DNA from 2 places in the Isoptericola sp. NPDC019571 genome. Region 1 is predicted to be linked to the other one. Evidence: riboswitches for the same ligand, from Rfam matches in the RefSeq annotation. Region 1 holds a riboswitch; the other holds the start of a gene.

What was found. Region 1 has a riboswitch for thiamine pyrophosphate ahead of ACH443_RS11730 (bifunctional hydroxymethylpyrimidine kinase/phosphomethylpyrimidine kinase). Riboswitches for the same ligand answer to the same signal wherever they lie in the genome.
Region 2: linked by a shared signal. The riboswitch ahead of ACH443_RS06920 (ECF transporter S component) and the one ahead of ACH443_RS11730 (bifunctional hydroxymethylpyrimidine kinase/phosphomethylpyrimidine kinase) in region 1 are both predicted to bind thiamine pyrophosphate.

What each region holds. Positions count from the first base shown of each region.
Region 1 is NZ_JBIRXZ010000005.1:312,624-323,747, reverse strand. Features, by position in the region: gene ACH443_RS11740 (YcnI family protein) at 1-580, opposite strand, end outside; gene ACH443_RS11735 (hypothetical protein) at 670-1,323, opposite strand; TPP riboswitch at 1,458-1,588, shown strand; gene ACH443_RS11730 (bifunctional hydroxymethylpyrimidine kinase/phosphomethylpyrimidine kinase) at 1,579-3,279, shown strand; gene ACH443_RS11725 (ABC transporter ATP-binding protein) at 3,711-5,531, shown strand; gene ACH443_RS11720 (ABC transporter ATP-binding protein) at 5,528-7,393, shown strand; gene ACH443_RS11715 (pectinesterase family protein) at 7,649-8,710, opposite strand; gene ACH443_RS11710 (lipase maturation factor family protein) at 8,906-10,402, opposite strand; gene ACH443_RS11705 (LysR family transcriptional regulator) at 10,412-11,124, opposite strand, start outside.
Region 2 is NZ_JBIRXZ010000003.1:249,267-252,308, forward strand. Features, by position in the region: gene ACH443_RS06900 (hypothetical protein) at 1-478, shown strand, start outside; gene rsfS (ribosome silencing factor) at 475-921, shown strand; gene ACH443_RS06910 (histidine phosphatase family protein) at 918-1,607, shown strand; tRNA gene ACH443_RS06915 (tRNA-Ala) at 1,698-1,770, shown strand; TPP riboswitch at 1,914-2,025, shown strand; gene ACH443_RS06920 (ECF transporter S component) at 2,019-2,657, shown strand; gene ACH443_RS06925 (ATP-binding cassette domain-containing protein) at 2,632-3,042, shown strand, end outside.

The DNA of each region.
Region 1 (11,124 bases):
CGCCGTCCTCGGCGGCCGGGACGACCTGCAGGACAGGGGCCGGGAGCTCGGGCTCGGCGTCGCCGGACGCCTCCTGGTCCCAGGCGACGACCTCGCCGTCGGAGTAGGTCTGGGTGGCGGGGAGGACGATCTCCGCCACGCCGTCCGGGACCGCGCCGGCCGACACGGTGAACCGGAGGAACTCGCCCGGCGCGATGCCGGCGTCGGCGTCGTCGGCGGTCCACTCGATGCTCGCCGGCGCCTCGGTGACGGTGGTGCCGTGCACCTCGACGGGCTCGGGCAGGGGCGCCTGGGTGACCTTCGCGGTCCAGCCCGGCACGGGCTCGACGGACACGCTGGTGAAGGGGGTGTCGGTGGGCAGGTCGACCTGCACCGCGGTGGTCGACGCCTCGGCGGACTCGTTCGGGACCTTGAAGGTGAGGGTGGCGTACGACCCGGCCTCGGCCGCGTCGGGGGTCACGGTCACGTGCGCGGACGCGGCGGTCGCGCCGAGCACGAGGGCGGGGAGGGCGAGCGCGGCCGCGCCGACGAGGCGGCGCGGGCGGAGGGCACGGGTGATGACAGGGGTGGTCCTGGACATGGGTTCTTCTGCTCCTGGCTGTCAGGTGTGTCAGGCGGTCGTGGGACGGCGAGGGACCCGCCCCCGTCCGACGACGGACCAGGGCAGGGTCAGGCGGCGCGCGCGAGGGCGCCCGGGAGCAGAGGGGGTCCTCGTGGGGGCGTGCGCCGGCGGACGCGGGCCGGGTGGGGGCGCCAGGTGCGCCCGACGACCACGGCGGGCTCGCGGACCACCGGCAGCGCCGGCGGCTCCTGCACGAGGAGCGCGACGTGCCGCAGGTGCCCGACGACGGTGAGGGCCGCCCGGTCGCCCGCCGCGAGCAGCAGGGCGGTGAGCAGCACCGCGGCGGCGTGCGCGGCGAGCATCCAGGACGTCGTCCCGGCGTCGCCCGCGTGATGCAGCAGCCCGCCGCCCGTCGCTGGCGCGAGGGAGCCCGGGCCCATGGCGTGGAGCGCGTGCCCGTCCAGGGTGGTGCCCGGGGTCGGGAGCGGTGCCGAGGGAGCGCCCGTGCCCGCCGCGCCGAGCACGGACAACGTCGTGTGCTGGACGAGCTGCAGCGCGACCATCGCCGGCAGGAGGCGCCGGAGGGTCAGCCTGCGGCGCGCGGTCCACACCGCGAGCGGCGCCGTGAGCGCCGCGACGACGAGCCAGGCGAGGGGTGCCCCGGGGAGCGCGCCGCCGGCCAGCAGGTGGGCGGCGGCCGCGATGCTGAGCGTCGTGCCGGCGACGAGGAGCTCGCGCACACGACGGACGACCACGGGCACCCCCGCACCCTACCGCGGCGTCGGCCGGGACCTGCAGTCTCGCCCCGGGCGGCCGCCCGGACGACGGCGGAGCCAGGAACGACGCACCCGCGCGGGACGCCGGACCCGCCGGTGCCGACCTGGGCTACGGTGGGCGCCACGACACGGGGTGCGTCCCGACCGGTCATCGCCGCGACTTCGTCACGGCCGGCCGGCGGGCGCTGAGAACACACCCGTCGAACCTGATCTAGCTCGTACTAGCGAAGGGATGTCGACATGAGTGCGCGCGCACCTGAAGACAGCTCCGCCGGCCGCGCCGGCAGCACCACCCCTGCTCACGCCGCCCCCGCTCCCGTCTCGTCGCCGACGAGGGCGCTCCGGACGGGCAGCAGGCCCCGCGTCCTGGCGGTCGCCGGGTCCGACCCGTCCGGGGGCGCGGGCGTCCAGGCCGACCTCAAGTCGATCGCGGCCGCGGGCGGCTACGGGATGGCCGCCGTCACGGCCCTGACCGTGCAGAACACCCGTGGCGTGCGCGACGTGCACGTGCCGCCCCCCGCGTTCCTCGCCGCGCAGCTCGACGCCGTCACCGACGACGTGACCGTCGACGCCGTGAAGATCGGGATGCTCGCCTCGGCCCCGGTGGCCCGGGCGGTGGCCGCGTGGCTCGACGCGCTGTCGCACGCCACGTCCGACCGGTCGGGCACGACCGCGCGCCCCGCCGTCGTCCTGGACCCGGTCATGGTGGCGACCAGCGGGGACCGGCTGCTCGACCCGGCGGCCGAGGACGCCGTGCGGGACCTGCTCGGCCGGGTGGACGTCGTGACGCCGAACCTGCCCGAGCTCGCGGTCCTCGCGCAGGAGCCCCCCGCCGCGGACTGGCCCGCCGCCCTCGAGCAGGCGCGACGGCTGGCCGCCCGGCACGGGGTCCTGGTGGTGGCGAAGGGCGGCCACCTGCTCGCGCGTCCGGACGCGAGGGAGGAGGGCGCCCCGGACGCCCTCGTCGGCCCGCAGGGCGTGCTCGTGGAGCTCCCCGGCCCGCGCCTGACCAGCACCTCCACCCACGGCACCGGCTGCTCGCTGTCCAGCGGGCTGGCCGCCCGGTACGCGCGCACGGGCGACTGGGCGGAGGCGCTGCGCGGCACGAAGGCCTGGCTGACCGCGGCGATCCGGGCGGGGGAGGCCCTGCGCGTCGGCGGCGGGAACGGCCCCGTCGACCACCTGGTGGGGCTGCGCGCGGGCGGCGCGGAACCCCAGGCGCCGTCCCGTGCGGCCGGTGCGGGCGCGGAGGACGTCGTCGCCCGGTGGTGGGACGACGCCGCGGACGTGCGTGCCGCGATCGACGACCTGGCGTTCGTCCGGTCGCTGGGCGACGGGACCCTCGACCCCGACCACTTCCGCACCTATCTGGAGCAGGACGCGCTCTACCTGCGCGACTACGCGCGCTGCCTCGCGCGGGCGAGCGAGCTCGCGCCCACGCGGGCCGAGCAGGCGTTCTGGGCCGGTGGCGCGCACGGCGCCCTGGTGACGGAGCTCGACCTCCACACGCGCTGGCTGGGCGGGGAGCCGCAGGACGTGCCCGCCAGCGCCACGACGGCCGCCTACCTCGACCACCTGCGCGCGGCCGGCGACGACTACGCGACCCTCGTGGCCGCCGTCCTGCCCTGCTACTGGATCTACCAGGACGTGGGGGAGCGGCTGGCCGCCCGCAACCACGCGGGCCACCCGTACGCTGAGTGGCTGGGCACCTACGCGGACGACGCGTTCGCGGGCGCGACGCGGGAGGCCGTCGCGATCCTGCGCCGCGCCGCCGCGGCGTCCGACGCGTCCACCCGGGACCGGATGGCGGCGGCGTTCCGCGCGGCGTGCGAGCACGAGCTGGCGTTCTTCGACCAGACGGGCCTCCCCGGCACAGCGGGCACGGAAGGCGCGGCCGAGGACGTCGACGGGCGCCCCGCCGACCGCGTCGCGGTGGGCTGACCGCAGCCTCGCCGGCCCCGTCGTGGGGCCGGTCGCGGGCCCCGCCGTCCTGCCGGACGGCGGGATCACGCGGCGGTAAGCGGTGACCCGGTTCTGGGACCCACCGCGTGATCGGGGCAAGCGTGTCGGAGGCGAGTGACAGAATGGATGTGATGCCCGACACGAAGCGCACTTCGCGCAGCCGCAGCCGAGGCGCACGCCGCGCCGATCCCTCCGAAAGTCCCAGGAGGAGCCCCGCCTCCTCCGCTCCCCGCCGTCCCGCCGCGCCCGGCACGCCGCCGGGTCGCGCCGAGGGCCCGCCCGGCCGGCCGGGCGCCGCCCCCGCGGCCGCCGTCGCCCCCGTGGCGGCCGTCGCCCCCGCGGGCTCCGAGCTCTCCACGTTCGCGTCCGTGCGCCGGCTCTACCCGTACGTCCGGCCCGCGTTGCCGCGCATGGTCGGCGGCCTCTTCTCGGCGCTCGGCGCGAGCCTCGCCGCGCTGGCGATCCCCCGCGTGCTGCAGGCCCTCGTCGAGGGCCCCCTCGCGGAGGGCGCCGCCGCCCACGACCTCGGCGCCCTCGTGGTGCCGGTGCTCCTCGTGCTCGTGCTGGGGATCGCGGAGGCCGGGTTCGTCCTGCTGCGCCGCAACCTCGTGATGTACCCCGGCACGCGGGTCGAGGCAGAGCTGCGGATGGCGCTGTTCCGCCACCTGCAGGACCTGCCTGTCGCGTTCCACGACCGGTGGCCCGGCGGGCAGCTGCTGAGCCGGATCATGGGCGACCTCGGCCTGCTGCGCCGCTGGCTGGTCTTCGGCGTCCTGCAGCTCGTCGTCAGCATCGTGACGATCGTGGTCGGCGTGGGCATCCTGCTGGCCACCGCCGGCTGGCTCGGCCTCGTGTACCTCGCGGGCGCGATCCCGGTGACGGTCATCGCGTTCCGCTTCTCGCGGCGGTACCGCGTCATCGCACGCCTGTCGCAGGACCAGTCGGGCGACCTCGCCACCACGGTCGAGGAGTCCGTGCACGGCATCCGCGTGCTCAAGGCGTTCGGCCGCGGGCGCGACGCCCTCGACTCGTTCACCGACCAGGCGGAGGAGCTGCGTCGCACGGAGATCCGCAAGGCGGGCAACCAGGCCACCGTCACCACGTCGCTGCAGCTCATCCCCGAGGTCACGCTGGCCGTCTGCCTCGTGCTCGGCACGGTGCTCGCCGCCCAGGGGCAGATCACCGTCGGCGGCCTCGTCGCCTTCTTCCTGACGACGGCCGTGATCAACGGCCCCGTGGTCGACCTCGGGATGACCCTGTCGATGACGCTCAACGCGCGCACCGCCGTCGACCGCTTCTTCGAGGTGATGGAGACCCCGAACCCGCTGGCCGACCCGGCCGACCCCGCCGAGCCCGGCCCGGCGCGAGGCCACGTCGAGCTCCGCGACGTCACGTTCCGCTACGAGGACGCGGCGCGCCCGGTCCTCGCGCACGTCGACCTCGAGCTCCCCGTCGGCACGACGACGGCGCTCGTCGGCCTCACCGGCTCGGGCAAGTCCACCCTCGCGATGGTGGTGCCGCGCATCTTCGACGTCACCGGCGGCGAGGTGCTGCTCGACGGCGTGGACGTGCGGCGCCTGCGACGGCACGACGTGCGCCGCGCCGTCGCGGTCGCGTTCGAGGACCCCACGCTGTTCTCCGCGTCGGTGCGGGACAACGTGCTGCTCGGCGTCCCGGAGGCCGGCCCCGACGCCGTGCCGGAGGAGGAGCGCGAGCGGCGCCTGCACGAGGCGCTCGAGGTGGCGCAGGCGGGCTTCGTCGCCGACCTGCCGCAGGGCGTCGAGACCCGCATCGGGGAGGAAGGGCTGTCCCTGTCCGGCGGGCAGCGGCAGCGGCTGGCGCTCGCCCGGGCCATCGCGGCACACCCCGCCGTGCTCGTGCTCGACGACCCGCTGTCCGCGCTCGACGTCGCCACCGAAGAGGCCGTCACCACGCGCCTGCGCGACGTCCTCGACGGCACGACCAGCCTCGTCATCGCGCACCGGCCGTCCACCGTGGCGCTCGCGGACCGGGTCGCCGTGCTGCAGGACGGCCGGATCACGGCCGTGGGCACCCACCGCGACCTGCTCGCCACCGACGCCCACTACCGGCACGTCATCTCCAGCCTGGAGCAGGACTGGGAGGAGTGCGCCGAGCACTCAGGCCGGGAAGAGCCCGGCCGCGCCCAGGCCGAGCAGGAACACCCCGAGCAGGCCCGGACCGGGCACGACGAGAAGGAGGTCCAGCGGTGAGCCGCCCCAGCACGCCGGAATCGCCCCGGCCCGCGACGTCCGGGCCGGACGAGCGCCGTCGCCCCACCGACGCGAGCGCGGACGATGCCACCCGGCTCGACGCCGAGGCGTCCCGCGACGTCAGGTCCCGGTCGCTGCGCCTGCTGGGCGCGCTGCTGAGGCCGCGCCGCGGGGCCCTCGCCGTCGCGGGCCTCCTGGTCGTGGTGTCGACGCTCGGCCAGGTGGCGGGCCCGTGGCTCGTGTCCCTCGCCATCGACTCCGCGGTGCCCGACCTCATGGACGGCGACGTGGGCACCCTCGTGCTGGTCGGCTCCGTCTACCTGGTCGCCGCCGTCGTCGGCGGCCTGTGCGCCGGGGCCTACGTCCGCCAGGCCGCGCGCATCGCCCAGGGGGTGCTGCTCGACCTGCGCCGTCGGGTCTTCCGGCACACGCAGCTGCTGAGCCTGGAGTTCCACGAGTCGTACACGTCCGGCCGCATCATCAGCCGCCAGACGTCCGACCTCGAGGCGCTGCGCGAGCTGCTCGACGGCGGGCTCACCGGCGTCGTCTCCTCGCTCATGCTCATGGTCTTCACCGGGCTGAGCCTGTTCCTGCTCGACTGGCGCTCGGGCCTCGTGCTCGCGGTGGCCCTCGTGCCGGCCTGGCTGCTCACCCGGTGGTTCCAGAAGCGCTCGCAGGTGTTCTACCGCGAGCAGCGCACCACGTCCGCGCGGCTCATCGTGAAGTTCGTCGAGACGATGACGGGGATGCGCGCCGTGCAGGCGTTCCGCCGGGAGTCGACCACGGAGGCGGAGTACGGCCGGCTGAGCGAGCAGTACCGCGACGCCAACCTCAACACCATGGGGCTCAACGGCCGCTACCAGCCGGGCCTCGTGCTCATCGGGAACGTCGCGGTCGCGATCGCGCTCGCGATCGGCGGCTGGCGGGTCTACTCCGGGGGGCTGGACGTCGGCGTGCTGGTGGCGGCCCTGCTGTACGTGAAGCGGTTCTTCCAGCCGATCCAGCAGCTCGGGAACTTCTACAACTCCTTCCAGTCCGCCACGGCAGCGCTGGAGAAGGTCTCGGGCCTGCTGGCCGAGGAGCCGACGGTCGTCGAGCCGCGCCGCCCCGTGGCGCTGCCGCACGCGCGCGGCGCCCTGCGGCTGGACCACGTCACGTTCCGCTACGGCGACGGCCCGGTCGTGCTGCCCGACCTCGACCTCACGCTCCCGGCGGGGCAGACGGTCGCGCTGGTCGGCACGACGGGCGCGGGCAAGTCCACGCTCGCCAAGCTCGTGACCCGGTTCTACGACGCGAGCGAGGGCCGCGTGCTGCTCGACGGCGTCGACGTGCGCGACCTGTCGACGACGGACCTGCGGCGCGCCGTGGTCATGGTCACCCAGGAGGCCTACCTGTTCAGCGGGTCCGTGCGCGAGAACATCGCGCTCGGGCGGCCCGGCGCCCCCCAGGCGGACATCGAGGCCGCCGCACGGGCGGTCGGGGCGCACGAGTTCATCATGGACATGCCCGACGGGTACGACACCGACGTCAACAAGCGCGGCGGCCGCGTCTCGGCGGGGCAGCGGCAGCTGCTCTCCTTCGCGCGGGCGTTCCTCGCCGACCCGGCGGTGCTGGTGCTCGACGAGGCGACGTCGTCCCTCGACATCCCGGGCGAGCGGCTCGTGCAGCACGGCCTGCAGACCCTGCTGGCCGACCGGACGGCGATCATCATCGCGCACCGGCTGTCGACCGTCGCGATCGCCGACCGCGTGCTCGTCATGGAGCACGGCCGGGTGATCGAGGACGGCATGCCCGACGAGCTGGCGGCGGGGGACGGGCACTATGCGGCCCTCAACGCGGCGTGGCAGGACTCGCTGGTGTAGTCCTGCGACGTGGTTGCTGTCCGTGGCTGGGGGACGGGCCGGCCGAGAGGTTCTTCGCGGGGACGCGTTCACGGGCGCCAGGGCGCCCTCCACTTCGGGAGGGATACGTCCCCGCGAAGAACCTCTCGGCCGACCCGTCCGCCGTCGGCTCACGGCCGTGAGGGACGCCCGTTCGGCCGAGGTAGTACGGATTCCCGCGAGGTGGTACTCATCGCGGCGAGGTAGTCCAGCCTGCGGCGAGGTAGTACGGAGGCTTCAGCGGGCGTGACACGGCGACCACCCGTCGTCGCCGGAGAGGTAGGTCTCACGCGTGTGCGCGGCGGCCTGCGCGGCGGTGAGCTGCGGGCGCCCGGGGCCGGTGAGGGCGCCCGGGCCCGTGTTGGCGTGCTCGGCGTTGCTGCCCGGGACCCAGTCGAAGCCGGACATGGTGGTCCACACGTCGTCGCGCCGCAGGTGCACGCCCAGCCAGGAGTCGCGGACGACGACGCGGGGGTCGGTGTCGGGGTTGCTGCTCGGGTGCCACGGGCGGCCGAGGTAGTACGTGCCGGTGCCGGCGTTGGTGAGGAACCGGGTCCCGGTGACGAGGAAGCCGTGGGCGAACCCCGAGGAGGTGCTCGGTGCGAACACGTACCCCGACGGCGTGCTGTCGCGGCGCAGCGCCTTGATGGTGGAGTCCTCGATGACGGCGGTCGCGCGCCCGAACACGAAGTCGACGTCGCCCTCGATCCAGCTGTTCGTGACGTAGACGCGGGCGGGCACGTCGGCGCTGGGCGTGTCCAGGTAGAGGGTGTCCTGGTTGCCGAGGAAGCGGCAGTGGTCGAACGCGACGCGGTCGGCACGGGTCTTGACGGCGACCGCCTGGTGGCCGGGCAGGTCCGGGTGGGCGGCCTCGTCGAACGCGTTCTCGAAGGTGACGTGCCGGGCCTCGAAGCCGGCACCGGACACCGTGACCGACGCGCTGCCGGTCGTGCCCCAGGTCCCGCCGCCGGGCTTCGGGGTCTCGGCGGCCCGGTCGTCGGTGAAGACGACGTCCTCGGGGTCGCCCGTCGACCCGACGACCGTCAGGTTCACCTTGTCCGACCCGACGTCGACACGGCCGTGGTACCGGCCGGGTCGCACGAGGATCTCGACCCGCTGGGCCGACCCGGCCGGCGCGAGGTCCACGGCCTGCTGGAGCGTGGTCGCGTCGCCCGTGCCGTCCGCGGCCACGACGATCCGTGTCGCCGCGGCCGGGCGCGGGCCGCGGCCGCCCGCGGACGCGGGCGTGGCCGAGGCGAGCACGGCGCCCAGGGCCAGCGCCCCGGGCAGGGCCAGCACCGACCGGCGTCGGACGGTGCGGGGCGCGGACGTGGGGTCCGAGGCGGGACGGTCGGCAGGGGACGGGTGGGAGCTCTCGTGCGGTGCGGGCAACGTCGCCTCCGGGGCTCGGGCGGGTCGCCGTCGACCCGCGGTGCGAGGGGTACGCCGGGGACCGAGCGCTGAGAAACCGGTTCCCCGTCGCTCGGCATCGTGTCACGACCGCCGCAGCCGGGACAAGAGGGCGAGGTCCATCGGGTCGACGAGCACCTCGAGCTCGCGCCGCACCCACCAGTCGCCGGAGCGTCGCCGCTCCTCCGGCGTCGTGTAGCGGTAGCGGAACAGCCGCATCCGCACCCAGCGCGGTTTGGCGCCGTCGAACGGGTCGTGGCGCAGCAGGCGGAGCGTCGCCCGGTCCGCCTCGAGCAGCCGCCGGCACAGCGTCGGGAGCCACGGCGCGGGCGCACCGAGCGGCACGAACCACAGCACCCAGTCCAGGCGCAGGTGGTACGGGGCGACCTGGGGCGGGCGCCGGCCCACGTCCCCGGGCTTGCCGCGGAACCCGTACTCCCGCCAGTCGTCGGGCCCGGGCTCGTCGGCGAGCGTGCCCTCGACGATCACCTCGTCGCGGCGCCGCGTCACGCTCCCGAACGCCCCGTACGCGTTCACCAGCCGCAGCGGCTCGAAGCTCGCGTTCATCCTCTGGTGCGACGAGGCGAGGTTGACGGCGGGGCGCACCGACAGCGCCGCGAGGAGCACGACGACGACCGTGACGGCGACCAGGTAGCCGGTCGGTCCCGGGGCTACCGCGGTCCCCGGGCCGGCGGCCGGGTCCGGGGCGAGGCCGCCGAGGAGCGCGCGCCACGCGTCGTCGGACACCATGGCCGCGCCGAGCACGATCGCCGCCCAGTTCAGCCACGCGAAGTTGCCGGTGAGCACCAGCCAGCCCTGGGTCACGACGACGACGCCGCCCGCGACGCTCGGCAACGGCTGCGGCAGCCAGAGCAGCCACGGCACGAGCAGCTGGGTGACGTGGTTGCCGACCACCTCCGTGCGGTGCCACCAGCGCGGCAGGTGGTGCGCGTGCCAGCTGAACGGGCCGGGCATCGGCTGCGACTCGTGGTGGTGGTCCATGGCGGTGAGGTCGCGCCACGCGGGGTCGCCGCGCCACTTGATGAGGCCCGCGCCCAGCTCCAGCCGGAACAGCAGCCAGCGGGCGGCGAGCACGAGCAGGAACGGCACGGGCACGGCGGGGGAGCCGAACCAGGCGGCCAGGAACGCCAGCTCGCACAGCAGCGTCTCCCACCCGAACGCGTAGAAGCGCTGGCCGACCGAGACGAGCGAGAGGTAGCCCGCCCACAGCGCGAGCAGGACGACGGTCGTGACCCACCACGGCCCGGCCTGCGGCAGCCCTACGACCACGGCGGCGCCCCCTGCGGCCCCGAGCACCCCCACCACGACCAGCAGGCGGTCGGAGTAGTGCAGGTGGAACAGCGACGGCGCGTCGCGGAACCGCACCCGCGCCGTGAACCGCCGCACCGGCAGCAGCCCGCGGTCCCCGAGCAGGGGGCGGAACTGGCCCAGGGCCTGGAGGAAGGCCAGGCACAGCAGCGCGCCGACGCCGCGCTGCAGCACCTCGCGGGCGACGTCGTAGTCGGCGGTGGCCCACCAGCCACCGAGCTGTTCCAGCTGCCGTCCCAGCTGCTCAGGCACGCCTCCACGCTAGTCGCGGGCGGCGTCACCCGCCTCCACCAGCCGCTGCACGAGGGCGTGCGCCGCCGGGGTCGGCGCGCCGACGGTGAGCGCGAGCACCTCGCGGGTGGCGCCGGGCAGGGGCTGCGCCACGACGTCCGGGTTCCGGTGCGCCCGCAACGCGAGCGACGGCAGCAGGCTCACCCCCGCGCCGGACGCGACGAGCGCCTGCACGGCCACGTAGTCGTCGGTCTCGAACGCGATGCGGGGGGCGAACCCGGCGGTGGCGCAGCGCGCGACCAGGTCGGCGCGGCACCGCTCGCACCCTGCGATCCAGGCGGCGTCGCGCAGGTCGGCCAGCGGCGGCGGGACGTCGCCGGAGCGGCTCGACGCGTCCGGTCCGTCGGGGGTCGCGTCGGTGGTCCGCCGGACGAGGGCGATGGGCTCGGAGTGCACGACGGTCACCTCGAACCGCGACAGGTCCGCGCCGGGCCGGGCGTTCGGGGCGTCGGTGTGCCGGAAGACGAGGGCGACGTCGACGTCGCCGGCCTGGAGCGCGGCGATCGCCTCCGGGGGCTCGGCCTCGACCAGGCCGACCCCCAGCCCGGGGTGCGCGGCCCGCAGCCCGGCGACGGCGGCGGGCACCAGGGTCGCGAGCGCGGAGGGGAACGCGGCGAGCCGGGCGCGGCCGGCGCGGAGGCCGACCAGGGCGTCGAGCTCGCGCCGTGCGCCCTCCACGCGGC
Region 2 (3,042 bases), on a different contig from region 1:
CTCGCCGTTCGGCACCACGTCGGCCCCGGCGTCGGCGCCGCCCGCCCAGGCGGCCCCGAGCCCGGCGCCGACCGCCGCACCCACGTCGGCGGCGCCCCCGCTGCCCTGGGCCAGCCCGACCACGGAGCGGCCCGCGTCCGTGCCGCCGTCGCGCCCCACGGCGGGGGCCGCCCTGCCGGCGGCCGCGCCGGAGCGACCTGCCGCGTCCCCGTTCGACGCGCTGGTCGCGTCGGAGCAGCCCGTCCGGGCGCGCTCGGCCGCGCCGCTGGACGACGAGGACGACGACGAGGACTGGGACGAGCCCGAGGCGTCCTACACCTGGCTGCACTACATCGTCCTCGTGGTCGTCGCGTTCGTGCTGGGGCTCCTGGTCTGGAAGCTGCTGCTCGGCGACAACGGCGCCCAGGACTTCACGACCGACGGCGCCGCACCCGCGAGCGTCGTCCTCCCGTACGAGCACCCCGGAGCCGCTGCATGACCGCCAGCCCCCGCGCCGTCGAGCTGGCGATCGTCGCCGCTCGGGCCGCCTCGGACCGCAAGGCGCAGGAGATCATCGCGCTGGACGTGAGCGACCAGCTGGTGCTCACCGACGTGTTCCTCATCGCCTCGGGCACGAACGAGCGGCAGGTCTCGGCCATCGTGGACGCCGTCGAGGAGGCGATGTTCCTCGCCGGGTCCAAGCCGATCCGCCGCGAGGGCAAGGCGCAGGCGCGATGGGTGCTGCTCGACTTCGGCGAGGTCGTCGTCCACGTGCAGCACGCCGAGGACCGCGTGTACTACGCGCTCGAGCGCCTGTGGAAGGACTGCCCGGCGGTCGAGCTGCCGGAGGACGCGCGCGGCGGCGACGGCGCGGCGGCCGCCGCCGAGTACGGCGACGGCGGGGGCGACGGCGCGATCCGTCTCGCGGGCGACGAGCGGTGACGGCCGGCACCGTCGTCCTGCTGCGGCACGCCCGCACCGCCTACAACGCCTCCCTGCGGCTGCAGGGGCAGATCGACATCCCGCTCGACGAGGTCGGACGCTGGCAGGCGGTGGAGGGCGGCTCCGCGCTCGCGTCGTCGCACCGCGCGACACGCATCGTGTCGTCCGACCTGGGCCGCGCCGTCGAGACGGCGTCCGCGTACGCGGACGCGCTCGGCGGGGAGCCCCTGGTGACGGACGAGCGCCTGCGCGAGCGCGGCTTCGGCGCCTGGGAGGGCCTCACGGGCGCCGAGCTGCAGGAGCGCTGGCCCGAGGAGTACGCAGCCTGGCGCCTCGGTGCCGAGCCCGTGGGGGCGGGGGCCGAGACGAAGGCGGCGGTCGCACAGCGCATGGCCGAGGCCGTGGCCGAGCACGCCGCGGACCTGGCCGACGACGCGACGCTCGTCCTCGTGTCGCACGGGGCCGCCATCTCGCTGGCGGTGACGGCGTTGCTCGGGCTCGACCCGACCACCTGGCGCGGGCTGGCGGGCATGCACAACGTGCACTGGTCGCACCTGCACCGTGCCGGGGAGGGCGCCGTGCCGGCATGGCGCCTCGTGGCGCACAACGTGGGCGCGGGGTACCCCCTGGACCGCTGGCAGGCGGGACCGGACTGGAATTTGGAACCTGGCCCGAAGTCTGCCTAAGATATCGACGTTCCGAGGGGCGCAAGCCCGGAGGAACACACCGAATCAGACGAATCGCCTGGCCGTCCGCGGTCGCGAGAGTCGGTTCTCGGGGCTGTGGCGCAGCTGGTAGCGCACCTGCATGGCATGCAGGGGGTCAGGGGTTCGAGTCCCCTCAGCTCCACCCCGACGAAAAGGCCCGGAACCCCATGGTTCCGGGCCTTCTTGCGTGACCAGGGGTTTCACGGTGCGGGACGGTCTTGCGCGGACGCCGACGTCGCCTAGGGTCGGACCTGCGGCCGCGTCGTCGGCCGTCACATCTGAAGACACCCATGACAGGGGAGCGCCGTCGAAGGGGCGCTGAGAGTGCGGGCACAGCCGCAGACCCTTGGAACCTGCTCCGGTTAGCACCGGCGAAGGGAGTTACCTGGAATGTCCGCGCCCATCTCTCTGCGCAGCGCGTCCCCGCGGTACCGCACCGTCGACCTCGTCACGGTGGCCATGCTCGGCGTGGCCGTCGGTGTCGTCTTCTGGGGCTGGACCCAGCTCTACCACCTGCTCTCCGCCGGGCTGGCGGTCGCCTTCCCGCCGGCCACCGGGCTGCTCGGGGGCGGCTGGCTGCTCGGCGGCGTGCTGGGCGGCCTCATCGTCCGCCGCCCGGGCGCGGCGCTGCTCACCGAGGTCGTCGCCGCGAGCGTCGAGGCGCTGCTCGGCGCCGGCTGGGGCTTCTCGGCGATCGTCTCCGGCGTCGTCCAGGGGTTCGGCACCGAGCTCGTGCTCGCGCTGTTCCTCTATCGCCGGTTCGGCACCGCCGTCGCGGCCCTGGCGGGTGCGGCGGCGGGCGCGTGCGGCGCCGTCTACGAGTGGTTCGCCTACTACCCGGACTGGGCGTGGGGCTTCCGGCTGGCGTACCTGGGCCTCTTCGCGCTGTCCGGCGCTCTGCTCGCGGGCCTGGGAGGCGCGGCGCTCGTGCGCGCCCTCGCGCGGGCCGGCGTGCTCGACGCGTTCGGGCCGGGGCGCGACCTCGCCGACCGCGGCGTCGGTCGTGCCGCCGATCGCGCCCGGGCCTGACGGCGTGGCGCGCGACGACGTCCGGGCGCGCGTGCGGGGGCTGAGCTGGCGGCCCACCGGGCGCCGGGTCCCGACGATCGAGGGCCTCGACCTCACCGTCGGCGCGGGGGAGCGCATCGGCCTGGTCGGGCCGAGCGGGGCGGGCAAGTCGACCGTGTTGCACGCCCTCGCGGGGGTCCTGGGGGACCCGCTGCCCGGCGACCTGTCCGGCACCGTCCACGTGGACGGCGGGGTGGGGCTCGTGCCGCAGAACCCGGGCTCCGCGGTCGTCGCGGCCCGGATCGGCCGGGACGCCGCCTTCGGCCCCGAGAACTCCGGCCTGCCGCGGGACGAGATCTGGCGTCGGGCCCGGGAGGCTCTCGACCGGGTCGGGCTGCGGTACCCG